3 regions of the Endozoicomonas sp. ALD068 genome follow, and region 2 is predicted to be linked to each of the others. Evidence: predicted binding sites of a transcription regulator. Region 2 holds the regulator's gene; each other region holds the start of a gene.
What was found. Region 2 encodes FNR, which switches genes on or off when oxygen is low (the NO sensors DNR and NnrR bind a similar motif). Its sites were predicted from a motif close to TTGATNTANATCAA; they were not measured.
Positions count from the first base shown of each region.

Region 1: a site for FNR is predicted at 4,555-4,568, ahead of nagE (N-acetylglucosamine-specific PTS transporter subunit IIBC). Genes of this name have one in related genera too.
Region 3: a site for FNR is predicted at 8,285-8,298, ahead of ACO6V5_RS21700 (OmpW/AlkL family protein). Genes of this name have one in related genera too.

Region 1 covers NZ_JBLYNU010000004.1:361,841-371,801, reverse strand. The annotation lists gene pyk (pyruvate kinase) at 1-311, opposite strand, end outside; gene gap (type I glyceraldehyde-3-phosphate dehydrogenase) at 705-1,712, opposite strand; gene ACO6V5_RS01460 (HPr family phosphocarrier protein) at 2,423-2,680, opposite strand; gene nagE (N-acetylglucosamine-specific PTS transporter subunit IIBC) at 3,000-4,382, opposite strand; gene ACO6V5_RS01450 (YgjV family protein) at 4,698-5,213, opposite strand; gene hemA (5-aminolevulinate synthase) at 5,239-6,444, opposite strand; gene adhE (bifunctional acetaldehyde-CoA/alcohol dehydrogenase) at 6,882-9,500, opposite strand; gene ptsI (phosphoenolpyruvate-protein phosphotransferase PtsI) at 9,679-9,961, opposite strand, start outside.
Region 2 covers NZ_JBLYNU010000004.1:2,983,424-2,993,384, forward strand. The annotation lists gene ACO6V5_RS09905 (hypothetical protein) at 1-2,422, opposite strand, end outside; gene fnr (fumarate/nitrate reduction transcriptional regulator Fnr) at 2,741-3,499, shown strand; gene ACO6V5_RS09915 (adenine phosphoribosyltransferase) at 3,534-4,073, shown strand; gene ACO6V5_RS09920 (hypothetical protein) at 4,283-4,810, shown strand; gene ACO6V5_RS09925 (TraR/DksA family transcriptional regulator) at 4,816-5,151, opposite strand; gene ttcA (tRNA 2-thiocytidine(32) synthetase TtcA) at 5,508-6,428, shown strand; gene ACO6V5_RS09935 (glucosaminidase domain-containing protein) at 6,616-7,449, opposite strand; gene ACO6V5_RS09940 (Yip1 family protein) at 7,883-8,494, shown strand; gene ACO6V5_RS09945 (SprT family zinc-dependent metalloprotease) at 8,638-9,150, shown strand; gene ACO6V5_RS09950 (AMP-binding protein) at 9,532-9,961, shown strand, end outside.
Region 3 covers NZ_JBLYNU010000004.1:5,830,754-5,840,714, forward strand. The annotation lists gene hflC (protease modulator HflC) at 1-32, shown strand, start outside; gene ACO6V5_RS21675 (hypothetical protein) at 432-695, shown strand; gene ACO6V5_RS21680 (death domain-containing protein) at 981-3,902, opposite strand; gene ACO6V5_RS21685 (DUF2065 domain-containing protein) at 4,574-4,759, shown strand; gene ACO6V5_RS21690 (ATP phosphoribosyltransferase regulatory subunit) at 4,876-6,060, shown strand; gene ACO6V5_RS21695 (adenylosuccinate synthase) at 6,196-7,488, shown strand; gene ACO6V5_RS21700 (OmpW/AlkL family protein) at 7,534-8,205, opposite strand; gene rnr (ribonuclease R) at 8,769-9,961, shown strand, end outside.

The DNA.
Region 1 (9,961 bases), 2.6 Mb from region 2:
TCATCACCGGCATCAATAGGCAGCTCTGCATCCAGAACGAACTCAGCGCCATCGGGCAGAAAGATCTTGCCATTCTGGAAACGACCAATTCGAATTTTGGGCCCCTGCAGGTCACCCAGAATCGCAACACTGCGACCCAGACGGGCAGCGATATTGCGAATGCGCTCTGCACGGACACGGTGATCATCAGCATCACCGTGGGAGAAGTTCAGTCGAACAACGTTGACACCGGCTTCAATCAGCTTGGTGAGCTGTTCTTCGGACTCTGTAGCTGGTCCGAGTGTGGCAACGATTTTTGTGCGTCTGAGCATGATATCCTCTCGCGAATTCGCCACGAATCGACCCAGCACGATGAAACTACTTAAAGGAAGAGTCGACCGGGGCATAAATGCCATACGGCAGTTTGACAACAATTTTTAAGTGAGGAACGTTCGAAGTGTAACGTTCCTGCATCTGCTTATCTTGATAAAGCAGCAAAAAGGAGAGTGTGTACCTGAAAGCCAGTATGCCAATCTGAGCCCATTATAGATGGCAGGCTAATCTACCATCGTCCAGAAGGCAGGTTGAGAGGTTAATTCCCGGCCAGCTTCATAAACACCTTCTTCTTTTTGCCACTCAGTCTCAGGAATCCAATGCCCTGTTATCAGAGCATCGGCATCAACCTGAAAAGCCTCAGATCAGCGAGGCTTTTCAATGATCTGGATTCAGGCGCCCAGCAGCGCTTTAGCAGTATCCAGCATTCGGTTGGAAAAGCCCCACTCGTTGTCGTACCAGGACATAACCTTCACCAGGTTACCCTGAACGCGAGTCTGTGTGGCATCAAAGCTGGAAGAGAATGGGCTGTGGTTAAAGTCCATGGAAACCAGAGGCTCATGGTTTACGTGCAAAACCTTGCCCATCGCTTCGGAAGACTTGGCAGCAGAAGCAATGATTTCGTTAACTTCTTCAGCAGAAGTTTCACGACTGGCCACAAAACTCAGGTCTACCAGAGATACGTTGATGGTAGGTACACGAACGGCCATACCGTCAAACTTGCCTTTCAGCTCCGGAACCACCAGGCCAACCGCTGCAGCGGCACCGGTAGCAGTCGGGATCATGTTCTGTGCAGCAGCACGGGCACGATACAGGTCACTGTGGTATACATCGCTGAGACGCTGATCATTGGTGTAGGCGTGAATAGTGGTCATCAAGCCTTTTTCAATCCCCAGAGCATCGTTCAGAGGCTTGGCAATGGGAGCCAGGCAGTTGGTGGTGCATGAAGCGTTAGAGATAACGGTCATGTCAGGAGTCAGAGTGTCGTGGTTAACACCATAAACGATGGTGGCGTCTACTTCCTTGCCCGGAGCAGAGATGATGACTTTCTTGGCACCAGCACTCAAGTGAGGTTTGCAGGCTTCCTTGGAACGGAACACACCGGTGCATTCAAATACAACGTCTACACCCAGAGCGGCCCAGGGCAGACTGGAAGGATCACGCTCAGAGAATGTCTTGATTTCGTCACCATTTACAAACAGTGCACCTTCACCCTCCTCAACCTGAGCGTCGAAACGACCATGTACAGTGTCGTACTTGGTCAGGTGAGCATTGATTTTCGCATCACCCAGGTCATTGATAGCAACAATCTGGAATTCTTCACGGCGACCTGCTTCGTAGAGTGCACGCAGAACGTTGCGACCGATACGACCATAGCCATTGATTGCGATTTTGATCATGACGTCTCCAATACCCTTTTAGTCACAGCGGGATAACCCGCCAGTTCATTAGTAAATAGGATTTCCGGTGTAAATTCAGCCTCGTGAAAATACCTAACCCCCTTGCCACACAAGGGCTAACAGGCTTTTTCAACAATCAACAGAGTTGATGACTCTGCCCAACATACAGTCACACCAAAGGACACTTTTATTCACGGAACACAACAAAAGTTATCCGTATTAAACCACCAGGACTTGACACAGGATTGGAACGACGTTACAAATACGCTCAACAAGACACACATAATCGCACACTTGAAAACATCGTTCCCCGGCAAATCTTTACTGGAGGATCGTAGTGTACCTGCCAAAGAGAACATAAAGAGCCGGAATTCTCTATACAGACGGCAATCTGAAGAGAATCCGGAACATTTTAACAAGTAACAACACCTGACAATTTAACTCACCAGAGCGCATTACCCGCCAGCTATCCAACAGACATACTTGAGAACACGTCTCAGTATTGCCTCGTGAATGACATGGCCCGATGTATTCGTTCAGATACACCCGGTACGTGATACTCTCTAGAGAATACCCGCAACCGCCTTAGTATTACAGGCATTTTTGCAGCAGCAAACTAATCCGTCAGAGGACGACTCAATCATTTCCTGATTCACGACTGCTTTATTCCGAGAGACAACCCGGCCGGAGAGGCCAGGTCAACAAAGAGCTTACTTCAAAGTAATGATAAACTCTGCCAGATGCTCTACAGCCTTTTCAGCGCCATCACCTTCGCCGATGATGGTCACTGTTGAGCCTTGAGTCAGCCCCAGGGTCTGCAGTTTAAATAAACTCTTGGCACTGGCCTGCTTGCCACCTGCTTCCAGTTTGATGTCACAGTCAAAACTCTTGGCTTCTTTAACAAACTGAGCAGCTGGACGAGTATGAAGGCCATTCTCAGCCGTGATCACTACATCTTTCTTAAACATATTCGGTCTCTCTCTAACTTGAGCACCTGTCAGGAAGCAAGAGGCTGGACAGGCCTGACTCTAAACGGATGCATCAGAATAAAGATACACTATCTGTCTGCTTTAATTCAGACGCTGAGCCTGAATTTCAGAACGTAAGCCGACAGGAAATATTGATTCACCCAGTCATTCGGCAAGTCGAACATACTCCAGGTATACTCCGCACCATAACCTAAGAATCAGACAGCCCTGACTAAAAAGGTATCCGGATTTTCCCCTAAACTGCTTTGCGGGGAAAGACCGGTACAAGTTTCTTTGAGTCAGGGCAAAATAGCTATTGTCAAGCCATCAGGGCATTTATTTCACCCGCAATGATCTCAGCCTGAGGCCCAAGAATCACCTGCAGGTTATTTTCACCCAGCTTCACCACACCTTTGGCACCCACGGCTTTCAGGCCAGCTTCATCGATCAGGTCACGATTGGCCAGAGTCAGACGCAGACGGGTGATACAGGCTTCAACAGAGGTCAGGTTGCCCTCACCGCCCAACAGTTCGATGAAACGCAGAGCACGCTCCGAACCACTGACTGCTTCAGAAGATCCTGCTGTTTCCGGCTCCTCGTCTTCGCGCCCCGGTGTCTTCAGGTTGAAAGCCCTGATAGCGAAATAGAAAACACAGAAGTAAATAACAGAGAAAGCCAGACCAATGAACACCAGGGTCACAGGCTTGGTAGCCAGCCCCCAGTTCAGAGCCATATCCAGGGCACCCGCAGAGAAACCAAAGCCATGCAGAACACCAAACATATTGGTGATTACCAGAGATAAACCTGTCAGCACGGCATGAACAGCGTAGAGACCTGGCGCCAGGAATACGAACATGAACTCCAGAGGCTCAGTGACACCGGTCAGGAAGGCAGTAGCACCGACAGACAGCAGAACACCACCTACACGGGCACGATTTTCTTTAGGCGCCGCCAGATACATAGCCAGCGCAGCAGCTGGCAGACCGAACATCATGACCGGATAGAAGCCCGCCATAAAAGTACCGGCAGTGGGGTCACCGGCAAAGAAACGAGGCAGATCGCCCGTAACTACCTCACCGGCAGCATTGGTGAATTCACCGAAGCCAAACCAGAAAACAGAGTTCACAACATGGTGCAGACCTACCGGAATCAGGCCACGGTTCAGCACTCCATAGGCAAACTGTCCAATGGGGCCAGACTCAGAGATACCATTAGCAAATGCATCAATGGCAGACTGGATGACTGGCCATACATAACCTGCTGCTACAGAGACCGCCAGAGCAATCAGACCGGTCATGATCGGAACCAGACGTTTGCCACCGAAGAACGCCAGATAGGGTGGCAGTGCCACCGCATGGAAACGGTTGTAACTATGACCGGCAATAATACCGGCAATAATGCCGCCAAAGAATGACATATCAATGTCGGCATTGATGGTCTTGGCCCCGGCAGTCAGGACAAAATAGCCAACTGCACCCGCCAGCACCGCTGCACCGGCATCGTCCTTTGACAGTCCGGCAGCAATACCCATCGCGAACAGCAAAGGCAGGTTACTGAAAATAGCGTTACCCGCTTCTGCGACAAAGGCAATATCCAGCAGGTCAGGCTGCCCAAGACGCAACAGGATTGCTGCAATAGGCAGAGTGGCGATGGGCAGCATCAATGCCTTACCCAATCTCTGCATATAGCCAAGAATGTTCAAAATAGTTACCCCTTAGATATTAACGTCACTGCACAAACCTCAATCAAAACCCCGTGGAACTCAAACAGGCAGACAGTTGATGGGCAGCGCATGGTTTGGGACGAAATGTAACCGGTCACAATGCACCAGTTCAACTGTGTTGTGAAGGTTTCGTAAAGAGATTAACCGGTTATTGACCCAGAGCAAAAAAGCAAACAGAACATGTGGCATCAGTAGTCATATATGACACACCACAATAGAGAGCACCTCAATGAGGTGCTTAAGCGATGGGAGCCAGATGTCTGTTCATTAGCTGGAATGAAACAGACGTAAAGCTCAGTACTCGGACTTTGTCACTATTGGGCTCTTGTTGTAGAACCTCAGGTAGGCCACGATGTTACTGAGCAGGAACAGCACTTCCATGACGACGGCCATCGGGGACAGGACAAGAACGTTGTGGCTCAACCAAACTACCGCACCCACCATCATGATCAGTCTCATCTCACGATCGTCTTTACTGAATGCGCCTATCGTTTGCAGGCAGGAGCCGACGAACGCCACGAGACTGATGAAAGACTCGTAGGTAACAAAGAGTGTCACACCATTGATAATCAAAAACAGGTTTCTTACCCCGGGCCGAGACGTAAAGTAACTGGTCAGATAGCGTATTGACGCAATCGTCATAACCACGGCCGCTGTGAAAGCATTGAGCAAGTAAAAGTGCGTCGCAATCAACGCTCCCGCAATAAACAGGCACAACACCACGTGTTTGCGTGTTTTGAACTGGAAAGACAACAGGTCAAACACAATAGCGATGGATACCAGGATCTGTGAAAGCGTGTAATTATCCATGTTTACAACCCTTGTTCACTCTGGCTCACCCAAGCGCAACAGTTTGATCGATTTCTAGCTCAACGAACACGCTCTTGATTGCCTCAGCGAGGTGACGAATATGCGTCTCGGTGTGATTGGGCGTTGCATTGATCCGGAAGCGCTCGGTGCCTACCTCGACGGTTGGTGAGTTGATCGACTGAATGTAAATCCCATGCTTGCTCAGCAGCAGATCGGCTGCTTGTTTGCATTTCCGGGCGTCGCCGATCTTGACTGGCAAAATGTGCGTTTCTGAGCATCCCATGATGGGAATGCCCAACTCCGCAAAAATCGCGCGCAAGAGCGCTGTATTGAACTTGAGCTTCTGGCGCTCAGAGTCCGAGGCTTTCAAGTGGTTGATGCTGGTTAAACAGGCTCTGGCGATGCTTGGAGGCAATGAAGTGGTAAAGATAAAGCCGGACGAAAACGAGCGAATAAAGTCGATAATGGTTCGGTTGCCAGCAACGTAACCACCAATCACGCCGATGGCTTTCGCCATGGTACCTTGTATGATGTCGATATCCGATTCGTGGCCCAAGGCCTCCGCAATACCCGCCCCGCGTGCGCCGTACATACCTATGGCATGTACTTCATCCAAATAAGTCAAGCATCTGTATTTCTTCGCTAGTGTAACAATCCCAAAGATGTCGGCAATGTCACCATCCATAGAGTAAACGGATTCAAAGATGATCAGTTTCGGGCAATCGATGTCGACGGTTTTCAGAAGTGACTCGAGGTGGTCTGCGTCATTGTGTCTGAAGATGTGCTTTTGGTTTTTAGATGAGCGAATGCCATTAATGATGGAGGCATGATTCTTTTCATCAGAAAAGATTATTAGCTCTGGGAACATCCTCAGTAAACATTGCAAGGTGGCATCGTTTGAAGAGTAACCGGTCGGGTAAACCAGTGCAGCTTCTTTTTGATACCAGTCTGCAATCGAGACTTCCAATTCAGTGAGGTATTGGTGCGTGCCACCAATATTACGAGAGCCGCCGGAGCCAACGCCATGCTGTTGGATGGCATCCACGGCGGAGGCCATGACCAGATCATTCTGAGACATACCCAGATAGTCGTTACTGCACCAGACCGTGACGGGCTTGCCGTTGGATAACGCACGAGGGTAATTGTCTCCAATGCGATTGATGTCCGTAAATATTCTGTATTCGCCGGATTGTTTTATGCGAGCCAATTGGCTTTCCATTATTTCATACATCAGCAATTTGCTCTTTTTTTGTTATGCCTCATGCTTATTTTATTGCGAGATGTAACAAACTGAAATAATTCAAAACATCAAATTATCCAATATAATCATTCACTTATTGCATTCGAGATAGGACATAGCCTCGCGACCATACTCCTGCCAGTGGGCTCACCCAAAAGAACCACCTCATCAGGTGCTCACAGAAGTATACTTGAATCACTCAGCACTTAATGACCTCCTCATCCAACCGCTAATACCAAGCCAATACGCCAGCACGCCATAAACATCGGAGCCTCTCTGGCTAATGCTTGCCGGATAACGTTAGGCTCTTCGCTTTCGCCCCTTTGATTTCTTGTATTTGCCAACAGTCCATTGAACCAGTGTGACTCCAGATAGTTCAGAGCCGCCTTCAATGCTGATGTGTGGAACGCCCCACAGTAAAAACAAGATCACTCACCGTAATAAGCTTTCCTCAGCAAAGTTTCCAGCTCAGAGATCAGTGGCATTCTTGGGTTTGCCGTAGTGCACTGATCTTCAAAAGCATGATCAGCCAGCATTTTGACTTTTTCCATAAACCCTTTCTCAGAAACCCCCAGCTCTTTCAGAGATAAAGGCATCCCCAGCCGCTTCATCAATTTACGAACAGCATTGGCCAGGGATTTGACTCCTTCTTCAGGGGTTTTACAGGGCAGGCCCAGCGCCCTGGCCACTTCGGTATATTTCTCATGGGCGATGTAATGATCGTATTTCGGGAAAGAAGCCACCTTGGAAGGATTCGGACACCCGTTGTACTCAATCACATGAGGCAACAACAGTGCATTGGCCAAACCATGGGGAATATGGAACTCATGCCCCAAATTATGAGCCATAGAGTGATTGATACCCAGGAAAGCGTTGGCAAAGGCCATACCGGCAATGCAGGAAGCATTATGCATCTTTTCCCTGGCTACCTTGTCAGCTTCTTCGCAGGATTTCGGCAGATACTCAAAAACCAACTGAATCGCCTTCATAGCCAGGGCATCCGTATAATCTGACGCCATCACAGAGACGTAAGCTTCCAGTGCGTGAGTCAGGACATCCAGACCTGTGTCTGCGGTCACCTTTTTGGGCACCGTCAGCACCAGATTCGGGTCCAGAATGGCTACATCAGGCGTTAACTCATAGTCGGCCAGAGGATACTTGATGCCTTTCTCTTTATCGGTAATAACGGCAAAGGAAGTCACCTCAGAGCCGGTTCCGGACGTTGTGGGAATAGCCACCAGTCTGGCTTTCTTGCCCAGTTTCGGGAACTTGTAAACCCGCTTGCGGATATCAAAAAACTTCTGGGCCATACCCGCAAAATCAGCTTCTGGCTGCTCGTAGAACAACCACATGCCCTTGGCCGCATCAATAGGAGAGCCACCACCCAGAGCAATCACGACGTCCGGATTGAACAGTGCCATATCCTCGGCACCCTCGCGAATAGTCGCCAGACTCGGATCGGCCTCAACCTGATTAAATACCCTCACCTGCACTGGCACCGGACGTTTTCTCAGGTGGTACCGAACCTTTTCAACATATCCCAGACTCTGAATCACCTCGTCTGTCACGATGAACACACGAGAAATGTCGGGCATTTTTTCAAGGTATTGCAGGGAGTTGGCTTCGAAATAGATTTTTCTGGGCACTTTGAACCATTGCATATTAACCCTGCGCTTGGCCACGCGCTTGACGTTGATGAGGTTAACAGCAGAAACGTTGGACGTCGTACTGTTCCCACCATAGGTGCCACAACCCAGAGTCAGGGAGGGCATGTTGGTGTTATAAATATCACCAATAGCACCATGGGTGCTTGGTGAGTTAATGATAATACGACCGGCCTTCATCGCCAGCGAGAATTCATCAATCACATCATCGTTCTGGGAGTGCAGAACAGCGGAATGCCCGAGACCACCGAAGTTCAGCATCTGGTCGGCCAGCTCAATACCATGTTGGGTATCCCTGGCCTTGAGAAAGCCCAACACCGGCGAGAGCTTCTCGCGGGACAGGGGAAACTCGGGCCCAACCCCTTCAATCTCAGCCGCGATAACCCTTGTCTCTTGCGGTATTTTAATATCTGCCAGCGCAGCAATATCGGATGGCTTCATCCCCACAATCTTACTGTTGACATGGCCGTCAATAATGACCACTTCAGCCAGGCGATCGGTCTCTTTGGGAGAGGTGAAATAGACATTCAGCCTCTTCATCTCTTCCTTAAAAGAAGCATAAACTTCGTCGTGTACTATGGCAGCCTGCTCGGAGGCACAGATCATTCCGTTATCAAAACTCTTGGACAGAACCAGATCATTGGCGGCCTGCTTGATATTGGCAGTGCGATCAATAACACAGGGCACATTACCCGGACCCACCCCCAGAGCCGGCTTGCCAGAAGAATAGGCGGCCCGAACCATACCTGAACCACCGGTGGCGAGAATGACTGAGATCTCGGGATGGGTCATCAACTTCTGAGTGGCCTCCAGCGATGGATGCTCTACCCAGAGTATGCAATCTTCTGGCGCTCCTGCCTCTATGGCCGCATCGCGAACAATTCTTGCCGCTTCTGTTGAACATTGTTGTGCCGAAGGGTGAAAAGCAAAAACAATAGGATTACGCGTCTTGGCAGCAATAATAGACTTGAACATGGTGGTGGAGGTGGGGTTTGTCACTGGCGTGATACCACAGACAACGCCTACTGGTTCAGCTACCAACATGAAATCCTCCTCCTCATTATCTTCAATCACACCGACAGTTTTATCGTATTTGATAGAATGGTAGATGGACTCAGTCGCAAAGATGTTTTTGGTGACCTTATCTTCGAGGATTCCCCTTCCGGTTTCCTCAACGGCCATTCTCGCCAGCTCCATGTGAGCAGACTGCCCTGCCAGAGCCATAGCCCGTGTCACCCGGTCCACGTCTTCCTGGTTGAGCTTCAGGTACTTTTCTCTCGCTATCCCGGCTCGCTTAAGCAGACCATCCAGCTGCTCATTCACACTGGACGCACTGTCGTGTTTTTTCTCCCTGGCCTTGGCTGCTGATTTATTACTCACCATGAGAAGCACCTCACACTGTCGTTTATTAAGGCAAAATCACTCGCTAAGACATAGTTGGTTCGAAATATTCTTACTCTTGGGCACTGTGTCCGGGCTATCGGACTCTAATCCGGAACTGCTTGTCTACTGACTTTCTCTGGCAATTCTGAAAAAAGGGAGCTCATGCCCCCCCTGTCGGTCATTGAATAAATGCATCAAGGGCTGCTTGTACATCCTTGATGGTAGGTTGATTTACCACATCATTGGCCAGCTTTTGCAATGCTTCGAAACGCTGTTCTCTGAGCACTTTTTTAACCCTGGGAATCGACGTAGCACTCATACTGAACTCATCCAGCCCTAAACCCGCAAGTATCAAAGCGGCACGCTCATCGCCCGCCATTTCTCCACACATACCGGTCCACTTGCCTGCTTTATGAGAGCAATCAATCACCCGTTTGATGGCACGCAGTACAGCGGGTGAC
Region 2 (9,961 bases):
ACGCCTCTTCAACTTGCTTAAGTCTCTCACTCATTTCATGAACTGAGTCGTTTTTGCTGATCAGGTCCTGCTGTAATTTTCTGGCAAGAAGCTGACTCTGCTCAGCTTCAGATTTGGCCTGCCTGATTTGCTGTTGCCAGACTCTTCTTTTTTTCTGACCTCGTTTATTATTAAACTGAGTGACTTCTTCGAGCAGCTGCTTATTCATACTGCTCAACGCCTGAAACTGGAGCTCCAGGTTATGCTTTTGCTCCTCAACCTTTCTTAAGTGGTTTTTGGTATTCAGCGAATCACTGGTCAGTTGATCCACGTGATCCATAGCGCTGACCACAGTCCCCTCTATGGCCTGGCTGCGCACAGACTCATACTCTGCATTCAGGTCAAATACCTTCTGTTCAGAGCTTTCCAGAACACTTTCTGTTTTCTGTAAAAGGTCGCGAACTTCCCTGATCTCTCTATCTCTAACCAGCACCTCTAGTCTCACCCGGTCCAGTTCGGCTCTGAGCTGTTGATTCGAAAGCTCACCCTGACTGATATTCTCCTGAAGGCGGGTATAACTTTCCTGCAACAATTCAAGCTCATTCTTTTTCTCTTCAAGCTGACGCTCTGTCAAGACGAGCGCATCCCGATCGGTCTTTTCCTGTTCCCTGAGATGCTGGATCTGCACCTCCAGCAAACCTTTTTCTTTAGCAACGGCTGCTTCCCGTTGCTTAAAACCATTGAGCTCTGCTGTCAGCACTTTTCTGGAAGAAGCCTCATGTTGCAACTGAACTCTGGTTTCCTGGAGCAGTTCCCCCTGAGCCTGCAGTTCTTTTTCAACATCCTTGAGACGCTGAGTCGACTTATGGGCTTCTACCCAACGGGCTCTGACCATCTGCTCTTCCCGGGTGAGCAGATCAATCTGCTCCCGATAAAACTGATTCTCGGAAGCGACCTTTGCTGAGTTATTGATCAACCTGGCCTTCTCTTTTTGCAATTGTTCCAGATCTGACCTCAGTTGCCTTTCCTGAATGCGTTGAGCCGCCTTATCCTCCTCCAGCTGATTCTCCAGCTCATGCTGTAACATCTGACTGCTTTCAAGCTGCATACGAACAGCATTAAGTTCATCAATGACAATCAGGTAGTCCTTATAGGTTTTGTCTTTATGCTGAATGGCAGAACTCAGCTGAGACTCCAGGAACAGTACCTTCTCAGTAGCCCTCTCCAAATCAAGCTTTTGGGTAACCGCCTCATCAGAAACCGTCTTTACCTCCGTTTCCAGAGATCGAACTGTCTGCTGGGTTTGAAACAGCTGGTTTTGAATAGCCTGCTGATCGGCTCCTGCCTCCATCAGCATCCGCTCGGCTGCCCTGAGTCTTCTTTGCAATGGTTTAATGGTGTCTCGCTCAACGGCTTTCTTCTGCAAAATCAGTGCCTGAATGTCAGTAGTCTGATGGTTTTTCTGCCGATTCAGCCTTTCAAACTCAATATCTTTTTCTTTAATGGTTTCAGTCAGAATCCGTGCTTCATCTTCAAGCGCCTCGACCTTTTCCTGAAAAAGCTGAAGTGTCTCTTGTAACCTCAAATCCTGTTGTTTTAACTGCTGGCGATCTCTTCCCTTATCACTGCCTTGCCTGTTCCTGAGCGCCTCACTCAGTTGTTCAACTTCGTCAAGCACTTCCACCATCTCACGATCAACTTTCCTGTGCTGCTCAGTCAGTGTTTTCAACTCACCAGCCAACTCTTTTTGCTGTTTCTCCGCAGCCCTGAGTTTTTCGATTCTATGTTGCATTTGTTTAAAGTGTTCTTGCCCTGATGCCAGATCCGCTTTTCCCGGGAGCAGCTGGTCGGCCAACTCTGCTTTTCGCTGTTTCTCCAACTTCAGCGCGTCTTCTGCCTCACGGAGCCTTCTATCCAGAGCCTCTGCACGCTCAGACTCTCTTAGCTCCAGCTGTTCCCGAATGATTCTCTGGGGTTGTGCATGGGTAATGACAAAATCAGTCAGTTGCTTTGAACGTGTTTCCAGCTCGCCTGAATGGGTCCGCAGATAAAACAGGTAGCCCACCCCTGAACATACAGCCAGTCCGGCAGCAACAGGCACCGATACAGAAGCGGCCCCGGCAGCAAAAGCACCGACGACCAGAACCCCGGTTCCCTTGGCTATCGTGACAGCAATTCTGCGGCCATCCCAGATCGCACTTTTTTGAAGCCGGATACGATGCGCCTCTTCAAGCTCAGCACACTCGGCCTCTTCGAGCTTTAATGCCCTGAGTTCCTCAATTGTCAGCTCACCCTTTCTGGCCATCAGGATTTGCTTTTCCTGTGGTGAAAGATCATTGAACGTCAAATCCTCAGCGGCAACGAGTTCCTCAAAGGTTCGAGGTTCAGCCACTTGCACGGTTGGAGTAAACAGAATCCCTGTCACTGAGCTGAGCAGACTCATGGCGTAAATCTCCCTGATTTACGAAATTGTATTCAGTACAGTTATCGACACATTGGCGCTGAAGAACATCTTTCTTGCATCATAGGTATTGATAGCGTTCACAGCCTTCTCATCAAGCTCAATGACTTAACTGCCAGGCAACTGATCAAGTACAACATTTTTTTAGTGCGGACTTATCGCAACCCAGTAAGGATTTTCCGAAAAAGCCTTAAGTATGAAGGAATTACGCTTTAGTCTCGGAAAGCACAGACTTACACTTTGGTAGCATTTTCAATAGAATCGTCAGCGATTTCGCCAATACGACTTTGAGGCCACTCAATGACGTCAAAGCCCAATGTACGACAACCTGGCCATGTGGCCTGCAGAGACTGCAGTCTTAGCTCCCTCTGCCTACCTCTGGCATTGAATCTACAAGACATTGACCAGCTTGATCGCATCATCAAGCGAAGCCGCCCTCTCAAGAAGGGGGAACACCTGTTCCTGGAAGGAGACCGGTTTACCAGCGTCTTCGCTGTCCGTTCCGGGGCCTTAAAAACTTATACCGCCACCAATGAAGGTGAGGAACAGATTACGTCTTTCTATCTTCCCAGTGAGATATTGGGCCTGAGTGGTCTCGATACTGACGTCTACCCGGTCTCTGCTCAGGCCATGGAAACCACCATGATCTGTGAAATCCCCTTTGACCAGCTGGAAACGCTATCCGACCGATTCCCGGAGTTGCGTCGTCATATGATGCGCCTGATGAGTAAGAAGATTCGTGAAGATCAGCAGATGATGATGCTATTGTCCAAGAAAAACGCTGATGAAAGAATTGCGACCTTCCTGATCAACCTGGCCAGTCGTTTTCGTCGCAGAGGCTTCTCATCCCAGTCATTCCGCCTGTCCATGTCCCGCAATGAAATGGGCAATTACCTGGGACTGGCTGTAGAAACCGTTAGCCGGGTATTTACCCGGTTCCAGAAAAACGATCTGATCTTCGCAGTGGGCAAAGAAATTGAAATCCGTGACCCGATTCAATTATGCTCCCTGGCGGGTGGAAAGTCTGTCGGTTTGGAACAGATTATCTCCTCCGCATAAGCGCACCAGGAACGGACATTAAGGGAAAGATATGATCGTTGACGAAGCTTATCTGAAAGCACAGATTAGAACCGTTTCTGACTGGCCAAAGCCCGGCATTCAGTTTCGGGATGTGACCACTCTTTTCGAGAACCCCAAAGCCTGGCGGTCGGTCATGGACAGCCTCATTCATCGCTATATGGATGTTGAGTTTGACCGGATCGGCGCTCTTGATGCGCGGGGCTTCCTGATAGGCTCTGCATTGTCATATGCCCTGAACAAACCACTGATCCTGTTTAGAAAAAAGGGAAAGCTGCCCTACAATACTGTCGCTCAGGATTATGAACTTGAGTACGGGAAGGCAACGCTTGAAGTTCATGCAGACACTATTAAGAAAGGCGATAAAGTCATTCTGGTTGACGACCTGATTGCTACAGGTGGCACTTTGCTTGCGGCCGGTCAACTGGTCAGACAACTGGGCGGACAAATTCTGGAAGCAGCTGCCATTATGGATCTTCCAGACCTTGGTGGTTCAAAGATACTAAATGAAGCAGGAATTCCTGTCTTCTCACTGTGTGAATTTGAAGGGGAGTAGTCTCCTTCTTTTCTTTCCCGGCACCCCACGCCTTTCAACGCCTTCGCAACTTTCAGGTATTCAGTTTTATCGGAAAATGACTATCAGGGGCTGCTGTGGTTTTCACACCCGAAGTATGCCCTGGTTAAATTATGCTGTACTTAAGAATTTTCTGAGTGCTACGATAATCTGAATAATGAAAATAATGCTCTAAGACAAAGGAAATCCCGATGGGTATTTGTGCAAAGGAGCTGCGCCACTACGTTGTTCGCCCGACCCTGAAGCATTTAAAAATGTGGAGTCCTACGGCAGAAAATCTGCTGCTGGGAACAGCTGCCAGAGAATCCGGACTGGGTTTTCATCTTAAACAGGAACACCATCAGGCTCTGGGAATTTTTCAAATCTCGCCCAGAATGCATCGCAATATCTGGGACCATTATCTGGCGAAGAAATCCGACCTTTCCAGTTTGATCCGGGGACTGGCCAGCCAGAGAGAATTTCTGGCTCATCCGCATCTGGAATTAGCGACCAATCTCTCTTACGCTACCGCCATTGCCTGGATGATTTATTATCGAATCGATAAGCCAATCCACAAGGTGCCCCACGATGACGTCTATGCCTTGGGTAAGCTTTGGCATAATTACTACCACCGTCACCACCCCGGCCCCATTGAGAGCTTTGTGGACAGTTACAAGGCTTTGATAACGAATTCTACTGAGACAGAAAAGACAGTGTCAGAGAGCCTGAAGACTCCCTAACGCTGTCAGCTGGCACGATCCCGCTTTTCTGCACATTTGATGCAAAGATCGGCGTAAGGCATAGCTGCCAGACGGGCTTCAACTATCTTGTCACCGCAGCCGGTACAGAAGCCGTAATCATCATGATTCATACGATCCAATGCTTTGTTTATCAGATTAAGTTCAGCCCGGGCATCATTACCCAGCTGATCAATAACCTCATCATTTTCCCTCTCCTGCGCCTGCTCCGACCAATCGGCATTGGCTCTGCGAGTCATATCTTTATTGATGTTTCCGAGCCGGATATTCAACTCGTCTCTGCGAGATAATAACCAGACTCTCAGTTTCTCGTAATCAGCCATGGAAGTCCCCTGAATAAATGTCCACGATTATTCTGTGTATAAACGACTGGAACCTGTGTCCCTGCGCATTTTGTCCATTAGATAAGCATAGCTTCACTTAACCATATTTCGACAGCTCATTCACAATAGCAGCCGTCAGCCCTGTGAGTTCGGGAGGTAACTAATTGGTTAGGTACTTATAGCTGCTGCTGTCATTATCCCTGATGTCTATCGTGAAACCTTTGATTATAATGTTGTGAATTTTCGGGATCTTGCCCGTTTCACCATTATCCAGAGCAGTAAGTCACCCGGTTTAACCGCCCCCTCTAAGGGCCTTAAATGAAGTTGGGTACTTTCAGAGACAAGACAGAACCAAAATGCAGAGCCAAACAAAAAGCGCAAAAACCCACTTCAACAAACTACAGAAACGCCTGAGACGAGAGGTAGGTCGGGCCATCGCCGAATACAACATGATTGAGGACGGCGACCGCATCATGGTCTGTCTGTCCGGGGGTAAGGACAGCTATACCCTGCTGGATATTCTGCTGAACCTGAAGACTTATGCGCCGGTCAATTTTGACCTTATCGCAGTCAACCTTGATCAGAAACAGCCTGGCTTTCCTGAACATGTACTGCCTGATTATCTGGAAACCCTGGGTATTGAGTACCGCGTTGTTGAGGAAGATACCTACTCCATCGTCAAAGAGAAGGTGCCTGAAGGCAAAACCACATGCGCACTCTGCTCTCGGCTGCGCCGAGGCATCCTCTACCGCACGGCCAGCGAACTGAAAGTCACCAAGATTGCCCTGGGCCATCATCGGGATGATATTCTGGAAACCCTGTTCCTGAACATGTTCTATGGCGGCAAGATGAAAGCCATGCCGCCCAAACTGGTCAGTGACGACGGTCAGCACACGGTAATCCGTCCTCTTGCCTTCTGCCGTGAAAAGGATATTGTCCGTTTTTCCGAGTTTAAGGCATTCCCGATTATTCCCTGCAATCTCTGCGGCTCTCAGGAAAACCTTCAGAGGCAGGCAATCAAGGCTATGTTCACCGAGTGGGACAAACGCTTCCCCGGCAGAATGGAGAGCATGTTCAGAGCTCTGAGGAACGTAGCGCCCTCCCATCTGGCAGACAGCTCACTGTTTGATTTCAACAATCTGTCGGCGGATGGTCAGCCTGTTAAGGATGGAGACACTGCGTTTGACCCGGTGGATGTACCTCTGTCCTTCAGGGATGAAAACGATGAAGAGGAAAAGCCTGAACAAGCTTCCATTGTGAATATTGTTAACCTCTGACACGCACACTCTTGGCTTTGCTTTGGCCAGGTTCTTGAATCACTCCAGGAACCTTGCTGATGCAACACGCCTTCCCTGGCTCGTTACTTTTATCCAACCCCTCCGGTATTCACCGGAGGGTGCTGCCTGCTGCTGAGGCATCAGCAATATAAGTGCAATCAATGGCTACACTATTGCTCTGGGCAGACTAGTGGCCCGTTAGAGGCTTTTCCAGATCGTACTTCAACAAATCATTACTCTCAATCATGGATACCAACTCTTCTATATAATCAATACCTCTGGAGGAATAGGCATAAAGTCCCTGTGCCAGTACCGGCCCGGTAACCGGGTGTCCCATGGATTTTCTTTTTGAACGCAGCTCCCTCAAACCCTCATAATGATGGCTGGTATTGAGGTTATGCATATACGACCGTACCGATGCCTCCAATGAAGAAAACTTCCTGACTTCGTAGGTCGCACCTTCCGGACGCTCACCAGGAACAACACCACAGCCCGGAGTAAAACACCACTGGCCAAAGTAGTTGTTGGCTTCAACGGCAAACCTTGAAGTCCCCCAGGCCGACTCGTTAGCCGCCTGCACCAGAGCAAGCGATACCGGGATCTCGTCCGCCCTGTGCAGCAGGTCGTCATAAAGCGCATCACTGACTTTAAGCTCTTCATCCACTCTGAACTTTCGGGCCATATCCAACAGCCACTTTTCTTCGCTTTCATGCAGAGCCGATTTTTCCCTGAGCATCTTAACTTCCTGACGAATACCCGCCAGACGCTCATTCTCTTCATCAACCATTTGCTTCACGTGGGCAAAGAACTGACTTTTCTTCTTATTGACGTCCTCAATGGCAGCAAAGTCGGGAATATTCTTTTGAACCTTTTTTTCAACCTTGACTTCCTCCCTGGTGACCTTTTGCACCTGTTCTATTGCGGGCTCTTTAACAGGCTGAAAATCTCTGTTGTACCCGCTTCCCAGAGCAACGAGCCCTGCCAGCAGTAAAAGAAACAAACGATCAATTCTAGTCATCATGGTCTATGTCATTCTCCTGAGCCCGTCCGGCAAAAACGAAACTATTTAGACACTACTTTTTAACAAAAACGGCTTCGCCTGAAGTCATGTAATCATTCCGGAGTTCTATGATACTAACCGTTTAGTCTCACAATCCACCAAACCAGCGAACTGAACCAGACAGTCATGCCGAAGCCTTTATGAGACTGATAAACGAGGAAATAATTGCCCTATTATTCAATAAAAGAACCTGTATTGGGACGATATTACTTTACTTCGTATAAGAAATATGTAAACACTGAAGTCAAGGCTATCGAACGATCCTGTTGAACAGGAAGAGCCGATGCCTGTCACAGTGAATAATAACAACATATTAGCCGCTGTTTTGTAGCTGATAACTTAGCAAAACGTAAGGATTACCAGCTACTGGTACAGCCATAACGGAGGTTGCACCATGATATTAAGTCACTTTTGGGGGCTTCTCTTTCGTCCGAAAGAAGAGTGGACCGATATTCGGGAGCACCCTCCCGGCATTATTCGCCTTTACCTGGGTCAGGTCATATGGCTGGCTGCCCTGCCAGCGGTCTGTACTTATCTGGGGACGACTCGAACCGGCTGGACAGTCCCGGGCAGTGATCAGGTCGTCAAGTTAACGGAAACCAGTGCTGCTTTCATGGCATTTTTTGCCTGGCTGGCCATACTGGCGGGCGTTGCCGTTATGGGTGCATTCATCCAATGGATGGCAGAAACCTTTGGCAGCAAACCCAACATGACACAGAGTGTTGCATTTAGCTGTTATACCGCTTTACCACTCTTTCTGGCGGGCCTGTGCGGGCTTTATCCCTCTATCTGGCTGACTATTGTTGCTGGCACTATCGCCATGACCTGCTCAGCCCTGATTCTGTATTCCGGTTTGCCAACCTTTATGCAGATACCTAAGGAGCAGGGGTTTGTCTATGCCAGTTCTGTGCTTTGCATCGGGCTGGTTGTTCTGGTCTCGATTATGATCACTACCGTGATCTTCTGGGGTATGGGTGTAAGCCCCGAATACATTCAAGTTTACTGAAGTTCAGCGCCAAGCCAGATGAATTAAGCTGTATCATCTGGAAGCGATGCCTTGACGAAACCTGCCTGATTATTCCAATAAACCCACTGTACAGATACAATCCCTCTGCTATCCTCCCATGAGTTTTCCAAGTCAGCCTGTTTATGTCGAATATACAATGCCCCTATTTGCCTACCGTTGAGTTACGGGTCAGTGAGCTTTACTGCCTGGCCGAGCGGCATTTTCTTAAACGATTTCCACGCCCCCGGATCAGTCTGAGTTTAAGAGGCGAAACGGCCGGACAAGCCTGGACCGAAAAAAACCTGCTTCGTCTGAACAAACAACTGCTCAAAGAAAACCAGGAACATTTTCTGAAGCATACCGTGGGTCATGAAGTCGCACACCTCATTGCCCACCAACTGTTTGGCGGAAAGATCCGCCCCCATGGCAGAGAGTGGCAATTGATTATGCAAGAGGTGTTCAAACTCCCGGCCCGGAGAACCCACAGCTACAACACCAGCAATGCCAGCAAAAGACCATTCCTATACAGTTGCAGCTGTGCAGGAAAGACCATCCCGCTCAGTTCCATTCGCCACAACAGGGCCGTAAGAGGTGCAGTCTATTTGTGCGCCCAGTGTCGAGAACCTTTGAAATTCGTTGAGAAAATCAACGTTTGATGATCAGTGCTTCAGGGGGAATTGCGGATCAATTATCGTTAAATTTTTTAAAATACAATAAGTACTCAGCCATACAGAATCGAATATTTCTGGCTTATTGGGCAGGTGCTCTGCAAGGCGCAACAACGGGAACATAGCAAGCTATGTGACCAGAGTTGCAACGCATCACGACTGCATGGATGCAGGAGCTAGAGCAACGCAGGAGCAGTTGCCGCGAGTGCCTGAACAATAAGTCAGAAAATATGATTTCGTATGGTTGAGTACTTAATTGTTGTATCTATCCATTGTACAAGTTAGAGTTCATCCGTTAGCTAATGTTAGCAACCAAAGAATGTACGAAAAAATAATAATATGAAAAATCGTAGAACCCCCCTGGCACAAATGCAGCTAAACGTTGCAAGGCATCCCGATAAGGTCTGGCTTAATCAGCCTGACAACAGGCAATGGACTTCTTACACTTGGGGGGAAGCTGACGAGCAAGCCCGCAAGATCGCTCAAGGTCTTTTATCCAATGGAATATCAAAGGGCGATAAAGTCGCCATCATCGCCAAAAATTCAGCCGAATGGTATATTGCTGATTTAGCCATCATGATGGCAGGCCTGATCAGTGTGCCGATATACCCAACAGCTGGGGCAGACAACATAAAATATGTGCTTGAGCACAGTAATGCAAAGGCTATTTTTGTTGGCAAACTGGACAGCACTGAAGCCCTTTCAGAAGCAATGCCAGATGACTTTCTCAGCATCTCATTTCCATACCCTACACTTGATTGCAAAGAGCAGTGGCTTGACTGGTTGAATAATTATGAGC
Region 3 (9,961 bases), 2.8 Mb from region 2:
ATCTGAACAGTCACTCAGGTAGCAAAAAGTAAGCGGACAGTTTGCCGGGCAGGGCATTGCGGAAGTTCGGATGAACTGAAGCAGTGCCTCTGCCCTTGATGGCTGACCAGAGACCTGTGAGTATGTTGCAACCTCGGCCCATAGCCTGCCTATTGCCTTCGGCTTCTTCACGGGGTGAGGGATCCCCTCTTATCCTGCACAGCGAAACAGGCTACGAATAGAAGCTCTGTAGGGGGCAGTTTTGTAAGGAATCCTGATTAAAAGGGTGAGTGGCTACTCGCCAGCAGATATAGCTGCAAGCTTATTAACTCAAGCTGAATGATTCCCGGCTTCACTCCCGTCATTCCCGCGAAGGGGGCCGTCGCAAAACTCTAACAACTCGTTCCCAAGCTCTGAGGCTGTCGCAAAAGCCCAACAAGCTCTGCGTGGGAATGCATACCTCCCCTGAAAAGCTGACTCTGCAGCGCGAGATGGGTATCGGTTCCCACGCTGCAGCACGCGAACCAGAGTTTTGCAACAGCCTCCCTCGCGGGAATGACGACTTCCTTCGCGAGAATGTCGAACTCCTACTTAGCGACCATCATGATGTTGATTTTGAACTGACCAAAGTCTCAGTTGGTGTGATCCAGACAGACAACCCAGTTTCCTTTGGTCACCATCTTTGCCAGTCAATGGGTGCGTTGCACGAAAGCTGACTGCTTGAGGTAATAGGCTTGCAGAATACTTGCTATCGGTCACCTATTCACCCTTTCATACCAAGCTTTGTCTCGAAATCGTCCGCTACAGAGGAATAGGAAGTTAGCAGAATTGTGGTAGATATTTTGGCGCTCGCATACTGTCCAGAAAACTGTCTGTGAGGAAAGTTCCTGAAAGAACATTAGGTGGTTAGACGAAAGCACAACAACCATCTCTTGTCATACGATAATGAGATGGTTGTTTTAGCTGAATATGAGTTAAATAGCGGAGCTATTTTAAAAACTCTATATTTGAGGAAGATTATATCTTTGCTCTATTGAGCTTCTAATATCATTTCGGTCTATTTTTTTAAGGGTACCTAGGAAGTCTCTAAAGGTAACAGGTCGACGAGAGCCTCGCTTCCATTGGTGCAGCATTGCCATCACCTTTTCAAAAAGTTGTCTGTTATCATGATCTATAGCCTCTAATTGGGGTTCTCTAAAACCTGCTTCCGTACGTCTGGCAAACATTTTCCATTTAGTACCTATCAAGTAACCATAGTCTACGAATACTTGTTCTGGTAAAGGTGAGTCCAGAGTGTATCCTGTTGTTTGCTCACGCTGGGGTTCTGCCGCTGTTTGCATAGCAGCATGCGCTCCACTGACAGGTGTGGATGACTGTTCCTGAGCCAGTTCATCAGCCAATTCTCTGGGAATCTCGCCAAAGACGAAAAACATACTGTTTAAGAACGCATTTTTTTGCTCTGAACTGGTTGAGTTCAGTAAATTAATAAGTTCTTTTCTGGCAGTCTTGGCAAAATAAAGGAAAAGCTGACGTTGATCCTGAGTAAGTTTGTGGATGAACCCGCCACATTCCGTGAGTGTTGTGCTTAAAATAGCCAAGCCGGTGAATACAGCCATAACTTGTTCAGGTGTGGATGGATTATTGTCAGAAATATAAAATCCAAGGCCATAAAGTGCTTGAGATTGCAAATTCCTTTCTAATTTATGTATGTTAGATGGAGTAATAAAGGCGTGTTGTCCAAAACCCCAGGGGATAATATCTAGCTGACCATCCCTATAATTCGGAAAGCCAAAACTATAATCCTTAAACAGTTCTCTGGATAACTCGCCTAAATATCTGAATGTGTCATAGTTCGAAGGAACCGTTTTCTCTGCCAGTAAATCACTGGTTTGTTTAAATACTTGATAAATAAAATTCATTAATTCTTTTTTCTTTTGGCTATCTACTTGTGAATATACGAGATTATATAACTCGTTATATGTCGCAAGATGATTGCCTATAAGCTCACTGGCTAATTTGTTTTCTGTGAATTGATCCAAAAAGGCCTGGGTCTCAAATATGTCCCGGTGACGGGCCAGTGTCTTAACAATTCTTGCTATTTCAACATGCTTGTCGATTCCATGATTCTTGGCCAGTACACCGACCTGTAGAATCAAGTTACCAGCAGATATCGAACCTCTGGAAAATTTAACCCAGTACTTGTGAAATTTTTCCAGAGTCTCTTTATGCTGTAAAATATTTTCAGTTAGAAGGTTATAAAGTTCATACTTTTTGTAGAAATGGCTGGAGTGAAAAATATCCGACTCTCGTCTTTCATAGACCAGTTCACCGAGCCATCGTGTTAGTCTGATCGCTGAGGTATCAACCCACTCTGCCACGGCTACCGGTATTTCCTTACTTGTTACAATAGGAGGCGGTTCGCTGAGACCCCGCTCAAATGCAACCATGCCAGCATTAGCGCAGTCGAAGCACATATTGTTAAAGACTACAGGTTTTTGTCTCTGACAATTTTGGCAATACACGTTGTTGGGTGCCCCGCCGGAACCATCGTCTTCCCCATTTCCGCTTTCACCGAAGAGGCGTCGATTATGATGACTGTAGGCCTCCTGAGATTGCCTGTAGGAGGGAGGTTTCAGATCAACTCTGGCATCTTTTGCAGCGGTTTCAGTACCTTTCGGGCAACTTATCCCCGTTGGACAGCTGCCCGGAAATACTGAAACACTAATTAATTGCTTAGGGCTTAAAATGAACTCTTGTTCTGTATAAACACGATAGTCTTCTGTCTGTTCCGGGTTGTTGCTCTGGTAATGATCAAATGCTGCTTCCGGATTATCCGGATTCCTGAGCAATGCCATAAAAAGTCGCGGATTCCGCTCAAGGTTTGCACCCTTTATCTTATTCCACAGATGTTGTGAAATAAGGATGGTCTGCTCATTCCAGCCACGCTTGATTTTGAGAACAATCCGGGTATCCCAAACTCGTTTCTTAACAGCCTGACCGTTAGTGTCGGGGAGACGCACCAGGACCATTCTACTGACCAGTTCACTCATCAGTTCAAAAGAGTAAAGGGGAGCCATACCACCTCCCGGCCTTTTTTTAAATAAATCGTCTGAATCATCGCCGCCACCAAAACCGCCACCGCCGGAGTTTGTGTATAGCTCGCTGTTATCTGCGGTCTCAGGGGTTTGAGGTACTACAGAAGGCCCATTGAAACGGCTGGTATCGTCAGGATTATTGAACCCGTTTTCCGGAACCTGGGGGTTACGGAAAAAAATATCGACAAATGATAGCTTTTTATTGTCGGAAGTATTGTTACCAGAAGTGTTGCCACCGGAAGGTGACGGTAGACCGGTGCTTTGTGAAAAAATACCACTACACTCTGGTTGTATACGCCATGCATTATTGTCTTGAACCGACAGGACCAACGAGGCTTTACCAGCCGGTAAACGCCATCTGGCTAAATATTCATGTTGCCAGCCACCACTGTCTGGTGTCAGTTCGACCACTCTCATTCCTCCGGCCTGAATATCAGGCATACCCTGCCCTGTTAAAGCCTCTGTAATTACTGGTGGGGAGGGAAAATTTCCTGCGGATAACGAGGGAGGGGTTCTGAAACAAAAATGAAAGATATCGCCTGCTTTGCTATTCAGGCGGATATAAAGCTGATTTTTTTCCAGTTCAATTGTCTTGCCTTTATCATCAGCAGTTTTAAGATCGTAAACAAGGTGAAGAGACGGATTGTTCTCTATAAACGACATTTTATTAATAAATTCTGTTGTCTTCGGGGATTTGAAGGAGTCCCCCCATCCCGCCCAGCTCAATAGATCGGAAACAGCAGAACTATGACCGGAGACCGGCAAAATGACCGACAGAGCGAATAACAGAAACAGGCGAGCCATAGTGAGAAATCTTTTTACTTTCATAATTGAATTTGCCCATAGATTTTTATTGTTGAGGCATAACAATAGACCCTAAATCTGAAGCTGTATTATTTATCTCCCATCTGTTCATGTTCAACGTGCCAGCTCAGAAGAATTGCACGGGAAGACATAAACGGTAATTTCACGTTTTTTGTGTTTTTCAAAATCGAAGCTATCCTGTTTCATGGCTTAAGAATTTTGGGAATGAAGAAAAGATACAGAGGCGATCTATTCTGATCGCAGGCGACTGATTATGCTTCTCTTGCGCAGGTACAGTTGTAGTTGCGAGTCCTGTCTGCTGATAGAGCCTGTCGTTCAAAGCTGTCGTTTATCAATTATTGGCAATTTTGTTAACATATTTGTCGGCGTCGGGGATACAAAAATGGCAATGCGCCATCCAGAATCAGCGGTAGAGTGAGGGCCTTGATTGAGTTTCATTATATCCGGATGATCGCTTCCCAACGGACAGGCTCACAAAAAGCGGGTTGCGATCTCTGACGATGAAGAAATGAAACAGTGCTTTTGCTCTTGCCGGTTGATCAGAGACTGATAAATTATCGACTACTGGTCGTGAAGTCTGCTTCAGCCAGTGGTATGATACCGCAAACCGGGTTCTGCCCGGTTTTTTTGTGGACCTGTCCGGACTAAAAGCTTTGGGGAGTCATCCTGTGGATATGTTGCAACATCTGGGCATAGCCTTGAGTCTGATGCTGGTTCTGGAAGGCGTCTTGCCTTTTTTGTATCCCCAGCGCTGGCGCAATATGGTCACAAAGTTGTCAGAGATTGATAACCGGCAGCTGCGCATGGCAGGTTTTGGCAGCATGTTGGTAGGACTCATAATTCTGAGTATGCTCACGTAAAAGCGGAATAGTTTATCGCTCCAGGAGCCTGTCAGGCTTGAGTTGTCCGCCTCAGGACAGCCTTTAGTCCAACAGACTTCTGGCACAGTGGTAAAAGCGAAAAAAAGAGGGCTGTTATGACCGTCGCAGATCGCTGGTTATTGCCAGATGGCATTGAGGAAATTCTTGCTCCACGAGCACGTCAGGCAGAAATGCTTCGTCGTGAGATGCTGGATTTATTCGATTGCTGGGGCTACGAGCTGGTGATTCCTCCTCATCTGGAGTTCATGGAGTCACTGACAGCTGGTCTGGGCCGCGATCTGGAGTTGCAGACGTTTAAAGTAACAGATCAACTCACGGGTAGAACGATGGGGTTAAGGGCGGATACCACGCCAGCTGTTGCCAGAATTGACGCCCACACCCTGAAAGCAAAAGGGCCGGTTCGACTTTGCTACGCGAGCAGCGTGTTTCACACTCGTTCAGCGTCGTTGGGAGCCACAAGGTCGCCCATTCAGCTGGGTGCCGAACTTTATGGTCATGGCGGCGTCGAGAGTGATATTGAAGTCATTTCCCTGATGCTGGAAACACTGGCAGCGACCGGTATTGAGTCTGTGAACCTCGATCTGGGTCATGTGCGGATCTATCGTTCACTGGTGGAGTATGCCGGACTGAGTGAACAGCAGGAGCAGAAACTGTTTGATGCTCTGCAAAGAAAAGCGGTGTGTGAAGTATCTGAACTGCTGGCCAGCTGGCAAATCTGTTCGGGCACCGCAAAGATGTTTAAAGCGCTGACATCCCTGACAGGTCATGCCAGTGTCATCAATGATGCCCGTGCGGTACTGAAGGACGCGCCTGAGGCTGTTTTCAAAGCGCTCGACCAGCTGGAAGTGATTGCCGGCAAGGTCGCTGAGCTTTACCCGTCAGCTAACCTCTACCTCGATATGGGTGAGTTGCGCGGTTATAACTATCATACAGGCGTCGTGTTTGCTGCGTATGTTCCCGGAAAGGGACAGGCGATCGCCAAAGGCGGCCGATACGACGGCATTGGGCGGATCTTTGGCAGAGCTCGCCCTGCTACCGGTTTCAGTACAGACCTGAAGACGTTAATTGAGCTGAAGAGCCTTCCGGGTCTGAAAACGGATACCAGTGACGAACGAATGACGATATTTGCCCCTGTTGCTGCAGATCCTGCTGTTGTAAAGAAACTGCGTCGCCAGGGACAACGGGTAGTTTACCAACTGCCTGAACAAGAGACAGACGCTGCAGGCACGGGTTGCGACCGGCAGCTGGTCTGCCGTGACGGAGAGTGGGTTGTAGAATAACCCGGAAGTCTGATCGAAATTGATTTCAGTTAAACTTCTCCGGCCTGTCACAGATGCATGAGAGTCGGTTCAGAAAATGTTTTGAACTGAACTTTGTCATGTCTGTTTATTTTAGAAAGTAAGAGACCGTTTACCATGGGTAAGACTGTTGTCGTACTCGGCACTCAATGGGGTGACGAAGGTAAGGGCAAAATCGTTGACCTGCTGACTGAGCAGGCAAAAGCGGTTGTGCGTTTCCAGGGCGGCCATAATGCCGGCCATACATTGGTGACCGACGGTGAAAAAACCGTTCTGCACCTGATTCCTTCCGGTATTCTGCGCGAAGGCGTTGTATGCTACATCGGTAATGGCGTAGTTCTGTCTCCTGAAGCTCTGCTGAAAGAGATTCACAAGCTGGAAGAAGGTGGCGTTCCTGTTCGTGAACGTCTGCGAATCAGCCCGTCCTGCCCGCTGATTCTTCCTTATCACATTGCCCTGGACCAGGCCCGTGAATTGGCACGAGGCAAGGACAAAATCGGTACCACCGGTCGTGGTATTGGCCCTGCCTACGAAGACAAAGTAGCTCGCCGTGGACTGCGTGTTGCCGATCTTCTGCATCCTGAGCGTTTTGCCCAGAAACTGAAAGAAGTCATGGAGTACCATAACTTTGCTCTGGAGCACTACTACAAGGCTGATACAGTAGATTTTCAGAAGACTCTAGATGAAGCACTGGCCATGGGTGAACAGATCAAACCTATGATTGAGCGTGTGACCGACAAGGTTCATGAGCACCATGGCAAGGGGGACAACATTCTGTTTGAGGGGGCTCAGGGCTCTCTGTTGGATATTGATCACGGTACCTACCCATTCGTCACTTCGTCCAACACCACAGCCGGTGGTGTTTCTACCGGCAGTGGTTTTGGCCCTCTCTATCTGGACTACGTTCTGGGTATTACCAAGGCTTACACGACTCGTGTCGGTTCTGGTCCTTTCCCGACCGAGCTGTTTGACGATGTGGGTATGCACCTGGCCAGGAAAGGCAATGAGTTTGGTGCGACCACTGGACGTCCCCGTCGTTGTGGCTGGTTTGACGCTGTGGCTCTGCGTCAGTCTGTTCAGATCAACTCCGTATCCGGTCTCTGTCTGACCAAGCTGGATGTTCTGGATGGCCTGCAAACGATCAAGATCTGCACCGGTTACAAGAATGCCCGGGGTGAGTCCATTACGACCCCTGTGGATGCGGAAGAGTACGAAGCAATTCAACCGGTGTATGAAGAAGTGCCCGGCTGGAGTGAGTCTACATTTGGTGCCAGGAGCCTGAATGATCTGCCGGAAAATGCCCGCGCCTACATCCGTCGTCTGGAAGAAGTGGTGGGAACACCTGTCCATATCGTTTCTACCGGCCCGGATCGTGTAGAAACCATTATTCTGGAACAGCCTTTCGGCTGATCCAGTCCCCCGCCGGATTTACTGGCGGCGGGGGCTTCTTCGCCATCAGAACCTGTAAGAAACACCGGCCATGTAAACCAGTGGGTCCAGTTCTGCGTCCAGCTTGTAGCGGTCTCCAGAGTCGTCCCTGAACTTCGCTGTGGTATTGATGTCCATATACCATACAGCAGCATTCACGGCCCAATGCTCGTTCAGTTGATAGTCAAAGCCCAGTTGTCCACTCAGGCCCAATGAACTGTCCAGTTCCAGATCGCTGTAGATATCACTGGCGGAGCCTTTGAAATCTTCACTGAAGAAAACGGTGTAGTTCAAACCAAGTCCCAGGTAAGGCTGGAACCTGGCGTTTTTGTCCATCGGGTAGTATTGCAGGCTCAAAGTCGGTGGTAAGTGTTTAACTTCGGCAAAATCTCCCAATCCTGCCAGATCACCTTTTCCTTTCAGAGTGTGTTTGAACGGTGTCGCTGCCAGCAGCTCAACACCAAACTTATCCGACAGCATGTAGGTAAAGGAGAGTCCCAGCTGGGTGTCATTGTTGACGTCAACTGTTGCGTTCTTGTTCTCATCCCCGTTGGTTTTTAATCCTCCACTGTCAACATCCGTCTGAACACTGGCTACTCCGCCCCGGAAAATAAAATCTCCGGCCTCATAAGCCTGGGCAGAGGTAGCAGAAACAGCAATAGCTGCAGCAATGGTGAGTGAGAGAACGTTTCTGTTCATGGTGGTCCCTTGCATGTGGTTGCAAAAAAAGTTTCTTTGTTAACTATTAACAGTTTAATTAATTGCTTGTCGTACAATATTGATCTGAATCAATGCATAGCCGTGTCTGCCAACGCATATACGGTAGGAATTCTGTTGAAAGTGTGGGCATACTAAGCAAAGATGCGCGCTAGGAGCCTGACCGAGAATAGCGCCCGTAGCGAGGACGGCAGAAAATTGAGGATGAAAATTCGGTTTTGTGAGGAGAATAGCGAGCTATTTGACGAACAAAAGCGGATTTTCAGACCAATTTGCTGCCGCCGCAGTAGGGCAGACTATTCTCGGTCAGGCTCCTAGCAGTCTGTCGGACTTAAGCGTCCGTAGCGAGGATTGCAAGAAATTGAGGATAAAAATCTCTGTTTCTGAGGAGAATAGCGAGCTATTTGACGAAGAAACAGGGATTTTTAGACCAATTTATTGCAACCGCAGTAGGACAGTCTTAAGTCCGACAGGCTGCTAGTTACCCGGAGTAGGGTTACACTGCATACAGACATTATGTGATCACAGAGAGGTTAATAAACTCTATGCCCAAAAAAGGGTGGAAAGAACTGGACTCCCAGGCTGCTGATGAAGCAGCTCGCTACGACAACCCGATTCCCAGTCGTCTTTTTATTATGGAGACTCTGGAAAAGAGAGGGGCTCCGGCAAGCCATAAGTTACTGTGCCGTGAGTTGGGTGTAACTCTGCCTGAGCAGCAGGAAGCTTTGTTATTCCGCCTTAAAGCTATGATTCGTGATGGTCAGCTACTGGAAACCCGCAAGGGAACCTACGGTCTGTTGAGTAAAATGGATCTGATCAAAGGGCGTATTCAGGGTAATAAGGACGGCTATGGATTCCTGATTCCTGATGAGGGCGGCGAAGATTACTACCTCTCATGGCGTGAAATGCGCAAGGCTTTTGATGGTGATCGTGCGGTCATTCGTGAAACCGGAGTGGACCGCAGAGGACGACTTGAAGGTCAGATTGTTGAAGTCATAGAGCGTAATACCACCCAGTTGGTGGGTCGCTTTTACATAGAAAACGACAATGCTTTTGTCGTACCGGAAAACTCCAGAATTGGTCGCGAAATTCTCATCAAGCCGGGCCCTTTGATGCCCAGCCATGGGCAGTATGTTCTGGTTGAAATCCTTGAGCAGCCTGGCCGACGTGTTCAGCCGTTGGGCCTGATCAAAGAAGTGTTGGGTGAACGACAAGATGCCGGAATGGAAGTGGACGTTGCATTACGCACCCATGACATTCCTCATGAGTGGCCTCCTGAAGTGGAAGAGCAGGTGGCCCGGTTCAAGCCGGAAGTGGCTGAGCGGGACAAAAAGCACCGTGTTGATCTGAGAGAGACGCCTTTCGTTACCATTGATGGCGAAGATGCCCGTGACTTTGATGATGCAGTCTACTGTGAACCCAAAAAAAGCGGCGGCTGGCGTTTATTTGTAGCCATTGCTGATGTTTCCCATTACGTGAAGCCCGGAACAGCACTGGACAAAGAAGCCTATAACAGGGGCACTTCTGTCTACTTCCCGGGACATGTTATTCCCATGTTGCCGGAAGTATTATCAAACGGGCTCTGCTCTCTGAATCCTGAAGTGGATCGTCTGGCCATGCTGTGCGAAATGACCATCAGTGGCAATGGAAAAATTTCCGGTTACAAGTTCTACGAGGGTCTGATCCGCTCCCATGCCCGTCTGACCTATACCCAGGTTTGGGAAATGCTATCAAAGCC